2 regions of the Nonomuraea sp. CX421 genome follow, and region 2 is predicted to be linked to the other one. Evidence: riboswitches for the same ligand, from Rfam matches in the RefSeq annotation. Region 2 holds a riboswitch; the other holds the start of a gene.

Region 1 (4,488 bases), on a different contig from region 2:
CTCCGCCGCGTCGAACGTCTCGATCGGGTCGGGCAGCAGGGTCCGCTCGTCGGCGATCACCTCCAGCTTGACCCAGTCGGTGCCGAGCGCCTCCCTGGCCAGCCGGGCGGTCAGCACCGCGTCGCCCGCCGTGAAGCAGCCCGCCGTGTTGGGCAGCACCTTGATGTCGCGCCTGCGCAGCACGTCGAGCACCGAGCCGCGCGCGGCCGGATCGAGCCGCCGCATCGCGACCGTCGTCAGCCGCGTGCCGGAGGCGACGAGCGCCCGGTCGAGCACCTCGAGCGACGGGGCGCCGCCGGTGCCCATGATGAGCCGCGAGGAGAACTTCTCCCCGGCGATGATCAGGTCATCCACCTTGCACCGCCGTGAGCACCTCGACGCGGTCGCTGTCGCTCAGCGCGGTGGTCTCCCACGTGCCGCGCGTCACCACCTCGTCGTTGACGGCCACCGCCACGCCGGTCGTGGCGCTGGTCAGGATGCGTACGGCCTGCGCCACGGTCGTGCCGTGGGGCAGCTCGCGAGCGCTGCCGTTGATCGTCACCTTCATCGTTCCTCCGTGTGCGCGGTCGCGGCCCGGCCCGGGGTGGCCGGCCGGGGGGCCCATGCGGCGTCGGTGCTCTCGGTCTCTTCTGTGGTGCCGCCGTCGGTGCCGCCGCCGGTGCCGGGAGTGCCGGCGTCGTCGAATCGCGCGGGGGAGCACAGCGCGGCCAGCTCGGTCTCCTCGCCCAGCAGGATGGCCGCCGTCAGCGGCGCCAGCAGCACCCCGCCCCGGTGGTGACCGGTGGCCAGCACGAGCCCGGGGACGGCGCTCGGGCCGATGATCGGGACGTTGTCCGGGGTGCCCGGCCGCAGCCCGGCCACGATGTCGGCCACCTCCAGCTCGGTGACGCCCGGCACCAGCTCCCGGGCGTCGCGCAGCAGCTCGTAGAGCCCGCCGGCGGTCACCCGCGTGTCGAACCCGAGCTCCTCCTGGGTGGCGCCGACCACCAGCTCGCCGTCGCCGCGCGGCACCAGGTAGACGGGGGTCCCGTGCACCGTGCCCCGCACGCACCGGCCCAGCAGCGGCTCGGCGGAGCGCAGCCGCATGATCTGCCCCTTCACCGGACGTACCGGGACGGCGGCCAGCTCGGCGCTCCACGCTCCGGCCGCCAGGACGACCCGCTCGGCCCGGATCTCCGCGGGCACGCCCGGCGGCTCCAGCCGTACGCCCGCGACCGTGTCACCGTCGTCACCGTCGCGCAGGAGCTCGCTCACCCGGGCCCGCACCAGGGGGACGCCCCGCCGTTCCAGGGCGGCGAGCAGCGCCGCCGTGACGCGGCGCGGATCGACCCAGGCGTCGCCCGGCGCCAGCAGCCCGCCGCGCACCGACGGTGCCAGCATCGGCTCCAGGCGGCGGCACTCGCGCCCGGTCAGCCGCTCGACCGGCAGCCCCAGCTTCTCCATGTACGCGGCCAGCTCGTCCAGCGCGGCCAGGTCGTCGGCCCCGAACGCCACATCGAGGGTGCCGTCGGCGCGCAGGTCGAGCCCGATCCGGGCGGCCTCGGCCGGGTCGCCGGCCGGCTCGAACCCCGCGTCGGCCGCCAGCTCGGCGGCGAACGACGGCCAGCCGCGCAGCGAGGCCGCGCCCAGCCGGAGCAGCGGCTGCTCGGTGTAGGCGACCTCGCTGACCGGCGCCAGCATGCCCGCCGCCGCGTGCGAGGCGCCCGTGGCGGGGGCCGGATCGACCACGGTCACGTCCTGGCCGGCCCGGCTCAGCCGCCAGGCCACCGAAAGCCCGACGACGCCGCCACCCACGATCAGATCCATTCGCGCTCCCTTCGCCGGCATGATCCGGATCAGGTGTCTTGCGGTCGAAGGCCCGGTGCAGCCTTCCTCTCAGCCCGGTCACGGCCGGACTCCCGCGCGTCATGCGCCTTCCACCCTAAGGCCTCGGCGCGACGGGCCGGCACCGCCCCCGTTATGGTCTTGACCGTGAAGCGTGTCGTGGTGGTGGGAGCGGGCCTGGCAGGGCTGCGCAGCGTCGAGGCACTGCGCGCCCGTGGTTTCGGCGGCGGGATCACGCTGGTCGGGCAGGAGCGGCACCGTCCGTACGACCGGCCGCCGCTGTCCAAGGCGGTGCTGCTCGGCGACGTCGACTCCAGCTTCGTGGACTCCGACCTCGCCGAGCTGGAGGTCGACTTCCGGCCCGGCGTGACGGCCACGTCCCTGCGGCCGGGCGTCGTGGTCACCAGCGAGGGCGAGCTCGGCTACGACGGCCTGGTCATCGCCACCGGCGCCGACCCCGTCCGGCTGCCCGGAGACGGGCCCCAGCACGTGCTGCGCACCCTCGACGACGCGCTGGAGCTGCGCGCCCTGCTGACGCCCGACGCCCGCGTGGTCGTCATCGGGGCCGGCTGGATCGGCGCCGAGGTGGCCGGCGCCGCGCGGCGGGCCGGTTGCGCGGTCACCGTGATCGAGGCGGGCGCCGCCCCGCTCGCGCAGGCCGTCGGCGCCGAGATCGGCGCCCGCACCCAGGGCTGGTACGACGGCGTCGATCTGCGGCTCGGCACCCTGGTGGGCTCGGTCGACGAGGGCGGCGTACGGCTGGCCGGCGGCGAGTTCGTCCCGGCGGACGTGGTGGTCACCGGCGTCGGCGTCCGCCCGGCGGTCGAGTGGCTCGCCGACGCCGACCTCGACCTGCACAACGGCGTCGTCACCGACGAGCACCTGCGCACCTCGATGCCCGGCGTGGTGGCGGTGGGCGACTGCGCGGCCTGGTGGTCGCGCCGCTTCGGCGCCAGGCTCCGGGTCGAGCACTGGGACACCGCGCTGAGCGCCCCCGACGTCGCCGCGGCGACCCTGCTGGGGCAGGAGGCGGTGTACGACCCGGTGCCCTACTTCTGGTCGGAGCAGTTCGGCCACATGCTGCAGTACGCCGGTCACCACCAGGCCGGGTCCCGCCTGCTCTACCGGGGCGACCCTGGAGGAAAGTGGTCGGCCTGCTGGCTCACCGCCGACGACGCGCTGGCCGCCGTGCTGGCCGTCGACCGGCCCCGCGATCTCGTCCAAGGGCGCCGGATCATCGGCGACGGCCAGCGACTTGATACGGAACGCCTGGTAGATCCCGATGTCTCTCTACGGGATTGTGTTGTTTGAGCAAGCACGGCATGTGGTAGTTGTGGTTTCGTGACGCTTTCTGTTGCACAGATCGACCGGGAGACCGACCAGCTCGTCGACGAGTGGCTCACTCTTCCTCAAGTGGCCGAGCGCCTCGACCTTTCGATCGGCCGTGCCAAGCAACTTCTCAAGGACCACAAAGTGCTCGGCGTACGCCGGGGAGGAGGCGGGCCACAGGTGCCCGCGGTGTTCCTCGACGGAAAGGACGTGATGAAGGGCCTGCCGGGCACGCTGACCGTGCTCCGCGACGCCGGCTACGACGACGTCGAGGCGCTGCGCTGGCTCTTCACCCCCGACGACTCCCTGCCCGGCTCGCCCGTCCAGGCGCTCAAGGCGGGTCGTCATACCGAGGTCAAGCGGCGTGCCCAGGCTCTCGGTTTCTGACGCGCGGCTCTACCTCTGCACCGACGGCCGGCGTGACCGCGGTGACCTGGCCGAGTTCCTCGACGCGGTGCTCGCGGGCGGTGTCGACATCGTCCAGTTGCGCGAGAAGGGCTTGGAGGCGCGCGAGGAGCTCGCGCTGCTCGAGGTCTTCCGCGACGCCTGCGACCGGCACGGCAGGCTGCTGGCGGTCAATGACCGGGCCGACGTGGCCTACGCCGCCCGTGCCGACGTGCTCCACCTGGGGCAGGACGACCTGCCGGTGAGGGTCGCGCGAGAGATACTCGGCGACGACGTCCTCATCGGAAGGTCCACCCACTCCACCGCCGAGGCGTCCGCCGCCGCGGCGCAGGACGGCGTCGACTACTTCTGCTGCGGCCCGATCTGGCCCACGCCGACCAAGCCCGGCCGCCACGCGCCGGGGCCGCCCCTGCTCAGGCACGCGGCCTCACTCGGCACGGACCGGCCGTGGTTCGGCATCGGCGGCATCGACCTGGGCAACCTCGACGAGGTCAGGTCGTACGGGGTCACCCGCGTCGTGGTGGTGCGGGCCATCACCGAGGCCGACGATCCGGGCGCCGCGGCGGCTGAGTTCGCCAAGCGCCTGGCGGCCTGACCGCCCGCGGCGGCCACCCGGCGAAGGCCGCGCGACACCGGCCGTGCGCTGCCGCTGCCGCCGCGGACGCCGCTCAGCCGCTCAGGTGCTCAGGTGCGGCGAGAGGTGGCGGCGACGGCCAGCTCGGCGAGGGCCGCGCGCGCCTCGGCCGTGATCGGCGCCTTCTCCAGGGAGGCGAGCGCCTCGGCGAGGTAGTCGCCGATCAGGTCCTCGCACTCCCGCAGCGCGCCGGTGTCCTCGATGACGCCCCGCAGCGTCGCCACGCCCCGCGCGTCGAGGTCGGGGTCGCCGAGCAGGCGGCGCACGGTCTCGGCCTGCCCGGGGGAGGCGGCCGC
Region 2 (4,488 bases):
CTCGGGCAGCGGGAAGGGCAGCGGCCCGCCCAGCACGGCCTCGCCGGGCAGCGCGGTGAGCTCGGCCGCTGCGGGATTCCACCGGGTCACCAGGCCCTCGCGGTCGAGCACGGCGATGCCGTCGGCGCTCGCGTCGAACACCGCCTGCTCATGGGCCCGCTGGCGGACCGCGTCCTGGTAGGCCACGGCGTTGCCCGCGGCGATGCCGGCATGCCCGGCGAGCAGCTCCAGCAGCTCCAGCTCCAGGTGACCGGGCTTGCGCTTGGCGAACAGGGCGTAGAGCGCGCCGTAGGGGCGGCCGCCGACGGCGGCGAGGCCGAGGGCGATCGTGTGCAGCCCGTCGAGCTGGGCCCACACCAGGTCGCCGAGCCCGTCTGATTCGAGCAGGACCGTCTTGCCGGTGCGCAGCAGCCGGTCGACCAGGCTCGTACGGAGATCGGCGGTCGCGCCCCTGAGAGAGTCGGGCAGGTGGTGCGCGCTCACCAGGCGCAGGCGTTCGCCCTCGATGAGCACGAACCCGCCGGCGTCGGCGCCGGTCAGCTCGGTCAGGCTGGCCGCGATCCGGTCGAGCACGGCGGACAGCTCCAGCTCGGCGTTGATGTCGCCGACCACGTCGGTGAGCCGGCGCACCAGCCTGGCCCGGCGTGCCATGCGGTGCCGGGCCGCCTCGTCGGCCTCGGTCAGATGGTGGACGCACACGTAGCCCGCCACCGTGGTGCCCATGAGCAGCGCGCTGGCGTCGACCCGGAGATCGACCACGCTGCCGTCGCGCCGTAACCGCTTGGTGCGGAGGGTCACCTGGCCGCCCGTGCGGACGTGTTCGAGCACCGCGTTGTGCTCGGCGAGCAGCTCCCCCGGCACGATCGGCGCCCTGCGGCCCAGCATCTCGCCGGCCGTCCAGCCGAAGAGCCGTTCGGCCGCCGGATTCCAGACCAGCACGGTCTGGTCACGGTCAAGCGCGATGATCGCGTTGGGCGAACTCGCGAGCGCCGCACGCGCGATCTCGTCGTCACTCCCGGCCCAGTCGTCACCCACACCTCCATAGTGCCTGCGGTGCGGTGCTTCCGTTGGGCGATCCGTCCGATACGCTGCGGTCACGGCCTCTCCGGGCGGGAAGTGGGTGAGGGAATGCCGGGCGGCGACATCGACGCACTGCTCAGGGTCACCTCCACCACCTACCGCGGGGAGGCGCCGCCCGACATCGCGTTCGGCACCTACGACGGGGCCGTGGGCCGGCTGGTCCTCGCGGTGTCCGGCAAGGGCATCGTGGCCTGCAGCTTCGACGACGAGAACATCGTGTTCGAGCGGGTGGTCAAGCATGTCGGCACGTTCATCGGGCCTGACCCCGGGCGGCTCGACCCGGTGCGCAGAGAGCTCGACGCCTACTTCTCCGGCCGTCTCCGGGCCTTCGCCACGCCGGTCGACCTGGCCCTCACCACGCCGTTCGCCCGTACGGTGCTGCAGAAGACGATGGCGGTGCCCTACGGCGCCACCACGACGCTGGCCGAGATCGGCGAGCTCATCGGCCGGCCGCGCGCGCTGCGCGCGGTCGGCAACGCGGTCGTCTCCAACCCTGTGTGCGTGATCGTGCCGTGCCACCGGGTGGTGGCCGGCGAGGCCGTGCTCGGCGACTATCCCGGCGGCGCGGCCGCCAAGCGCCACCTGCTCACCGTCGAGTCGCGCGCCTGACGGCGCCGATCGCCAGCGTCACCAGCGCCGCCACCAGCGCCGCGCCGAGCGCGCCGTTCATCCACGGCTCCCGGGTGAAGCCGATCGCCTCGCGCGCCGCCATCCAGAAGCCGTCCCACTGCTCGATTGTCGGGGTCGAGGTGGTCAGCCAGTAGGCGGCGAAGCCCAGCGCCCAGGGCACCAGCATGGACCAGCGGGCGGGGGCGTCCTCCTCGGTGTTCCACCGCCGAGCGCCGCCGAGCAGGAAGTAGTCGACCGCGAGCACCGCGAACATCGGCACGAACACCGCGCCGATCACGCCCAGGAACGCGCCGTACGACGCCACGTTCACGACCAGCGCGATGGCGGTGGTCAGCACGCCGATGACGACCGAGATGATCCGCCGGTCGACGCGCGGCATCAGGTTCTGCAGCGACATCGTGGTGGAGTAGACGTTCGCGAACGACTGGTCCGCCTCGCGCAGCACGAGGATCGCGAAGAACAGCGCCCCCAGCGGCGCCGCGACGAACGGGCCGAACACCGCGGTGCTGTCGGCGGTCACCGCGGCCGTCCCGGCGATGGCCACCGCGTAGACACCGAGCCCGAGGCAGGCCACCTGGGCCAGTGTGTAGCCGCCGACCACGCCGGTGAACGCGGCCCGGCTCGACCTGGAGTGCCTGGCGAAGTCGGCGGCGATCGGCACCCAGGAGACCGACAGCGCGATCACGTAGTCGACGGCCGGCGCGAACGCCGTCCAGGAGCCGCCGTCCTGCGGGGTGGCCTCGCCCAGGAACTCCACCGCGAACCAGATCAGCGAGATGATCACGGCGACCGTGACGTACCGGCGCAGCAGCCGGATCGAGCCGAGCGGCCAGATGCTCAGCGCGGTCGTCAGGATGCCGGCCACGACCACCCACACCGCGTACGGCACGGCGTCACCGAAGATGGCCATCGCGCCCATGGAGATCACCCAGAGCTCGAAGGCGCCCCAGCCGATCATCTGCACGATGTTGAGGACGCTCGGGATGTAGGAAAGCCTCGCCCCGAACAGGCCGCGGAGCAGCACCATCGACGGCCGGCCGGTCTGCGTGCCGGGGATGGCGGCCAGGCCCACCATCGTGGTGCCGATCAGGCTGCCGACGAGCGCGGCCACCAGCGCGGCGGTCACGGTCAGCGGTGCGTCGCCGAGGGGGTTGAGCAGGAACAACGCTCCGGAGAAGCCCAGCAGGCTGACCGCCAGGTTGGCCCACAGGGCGCCCTGGTCAAGAACTCCGAGGGTCTTGGGGGGCTCTCCGTCGAGGGTCAGCGGAACTTCGTCGACGACAGAGGACATCGCACTCTCCCTACGCCGGCATTACCCGGACAGGTTCATGCGGTCGGCGACGGCCTCGGTCACCCTCTCAGCCCGGTACGCCCCGAGCTCCCGCGATCTGTGTAATTTTCAACCGGGATTATGCCATCGATCACGCCACGATGGGAGAGCCCCCGGTCTCGCTGACCATCGTCCGCCGGGCGAACTCCCACGACCGCATGCCGCCACCGACGTTGACGGCCTCACGGCCGAGCTGGTTGAGCCACGCCGCCACCTGCAGCGACCGGGCGCCAGACCGGCAGATGACGTAGACCTTCCGGTCTTCGGGCACCTCGGCGACCCGGGCCTGGATCTCGCTCATCGGAATGTGGACGGCCTCGGGCGCGTGACCGGCCACCCACTCGTCCTGCTCGCGCACGTCGAGCAGGAAGACGTCGGCGGGCAGGTCGCGTGCCTCGATCTGGGGAACGTTCATGCGTCCATCATCTCGCGCCTGGCGTCGTAGTCGGCGCGGGCCCGGGCTATCTCCTGCTGGTGCTCCTCGGTCCAGATGACCAGGGCTTTGATGGTCTGGTGCAGGGTGCGGCCGAGCGGTGTGAGGGCGTAGTCGACGCGGGGCGGCACGACGGGGTGAACGGTGCGGCTGACCAGGCCGTCGCGTTCGAGGTGACGCAGGGTGACGCTGAGCATGCGCTGGCTGACGCCGTCGATCTCGCGGCGGAGCTGGGTGAAACGCAGGCTCTGGCAGTCGAGCAGGGCGATGACCAGCAGCGACCATTTGTCGGCGACGCGATCGAGGATCTGCCTGACCTCGCAGTCCTCTCTGGTGTCCCACTGCTTGACGTCGTAGTCGTCGGCGGTGCTCTCGCAGTAACCGAGTGACTTGAAAGTGCCGTCTTCCATGGAACCTCATGCTGTCGCAGGATGCTCCTGGTTACAAGAGATAACCGACCCAACTACAAGTAACCGGGGGTTGAACCATGCCTGCGACCGACCGACTGTCCGGGCGCGCACTGGGCGCGCTGCTGGTCCTGTGCGGAGCCATCTTTCTGGAAGGCATCGACGTCGCGATGCTGAACGTGGCCCTGCCGTCGATCAGGGCCGAGCTGGGGCTCTCCACCGGCATGCTGAGCGGGGTGGTCAGCGCGTACGTGCTCGGCTACGGCGGGTTCCTGCTGCTCGGCGGCCGGGCGGCCGATCTCCTGGGGCGGCGCAGGATGTTCCTGCTCTGGCTCGGCGTCTTCCTGGTCTTCTCCGGGCTGGGCGGGTTCGCGACGGAGGGGTGGATGCTGCTGGTCGCCAGGTTCGTGACCGGGGTGGCCGCCGGTTTCATGACGCCCGCCGGGCTCTCGCTGATCACCACGACGTTCGCCGAAGGCAGGCAGCGCAACCGGGCGCTGCTGGTCTACGCGGGCACCGCCTCCGCCGGGTTCGCGCTCGGCCTGGTGATCGGCGGGTTGCTGACGGCGATCGGCTGGCGCTGGGTGTTCTTCGCGCCGGTCGTCCTT

The links. A riboswitch is a leader RNA that binds a small molecule or an ion and turns the genes downstream of it on or off. The one in region 2 is predicted to bind thiamine pyrophosphate.
Region 1: linked by a shared signal. The riboswitch ahead of thiO (glycine oxidase ThiO) and the one ahead of AC5L3X_RS08330 (purine-cytosine permease family protein) in region 2 are both predicted to bind thiamine pyrophosphate.

What each region holds. Positions count from the first base shown of each region.
Region 1 is NZ_JCADBK010000011.1:201,822-206,309, forward strand. It holds gene AC5L3X_RS21600 (thiazole synthase) at 1-354, opposite strand, end outside; gene thiS (sulfur carrier protein ThiS) at 347-547, opposite strand; gene thiO (glycine oxidase ThiO) at 544-1,806, opposite strand; TPP riboswitch at 1,796-1,912, opposite strand; gene AC5L3X_RS21615 (NAD(P)/FAD-dependent oxidoreductase) at 1,972-3,135, shown strand; gene AC5L3X_RS21620 (Rv2175c family DNA-binding protein) at 3,166-3,540, shown strand; gene thiE (thiamine phosphate synthase) at 3,518-4,153, shown strand; gene AC5L3X_RS21630 (polyprenyl synthetase family protein) at 4,243-4,488, opposite strand, start outside.
Region 2 is NZ_JCADBK010000003.1:487,562-492,049, forward strand. It holds gene AC5L3X_RS08320 (PAS domain S-box protein) at 1-1,035, opposite strand, end outside; gene AC5L3X_RS08325 (methylated-DNA--[protein]-cysteine S-methyltransferase) at 1,129-1,689, shown strand; gene AC5L3X_RS08330 (purine-cytosine permease family protein) at 1,667-3,001, opposite strand; TPP riboswitch at 2,992-3,105, opposite strand; gene AC5L3X_RS08335 (rhodanese-like domain-containing protein) at 3,132-3,455, opposite strand; gene AC5L3X_RS08340 (winged helix-turn-helix transcriptional regulator) at 3,452-3,883, opposite strand; gene AC5L3X_RS08345 (MFS transporter) at 3,961-4,488, shown strand, end outside.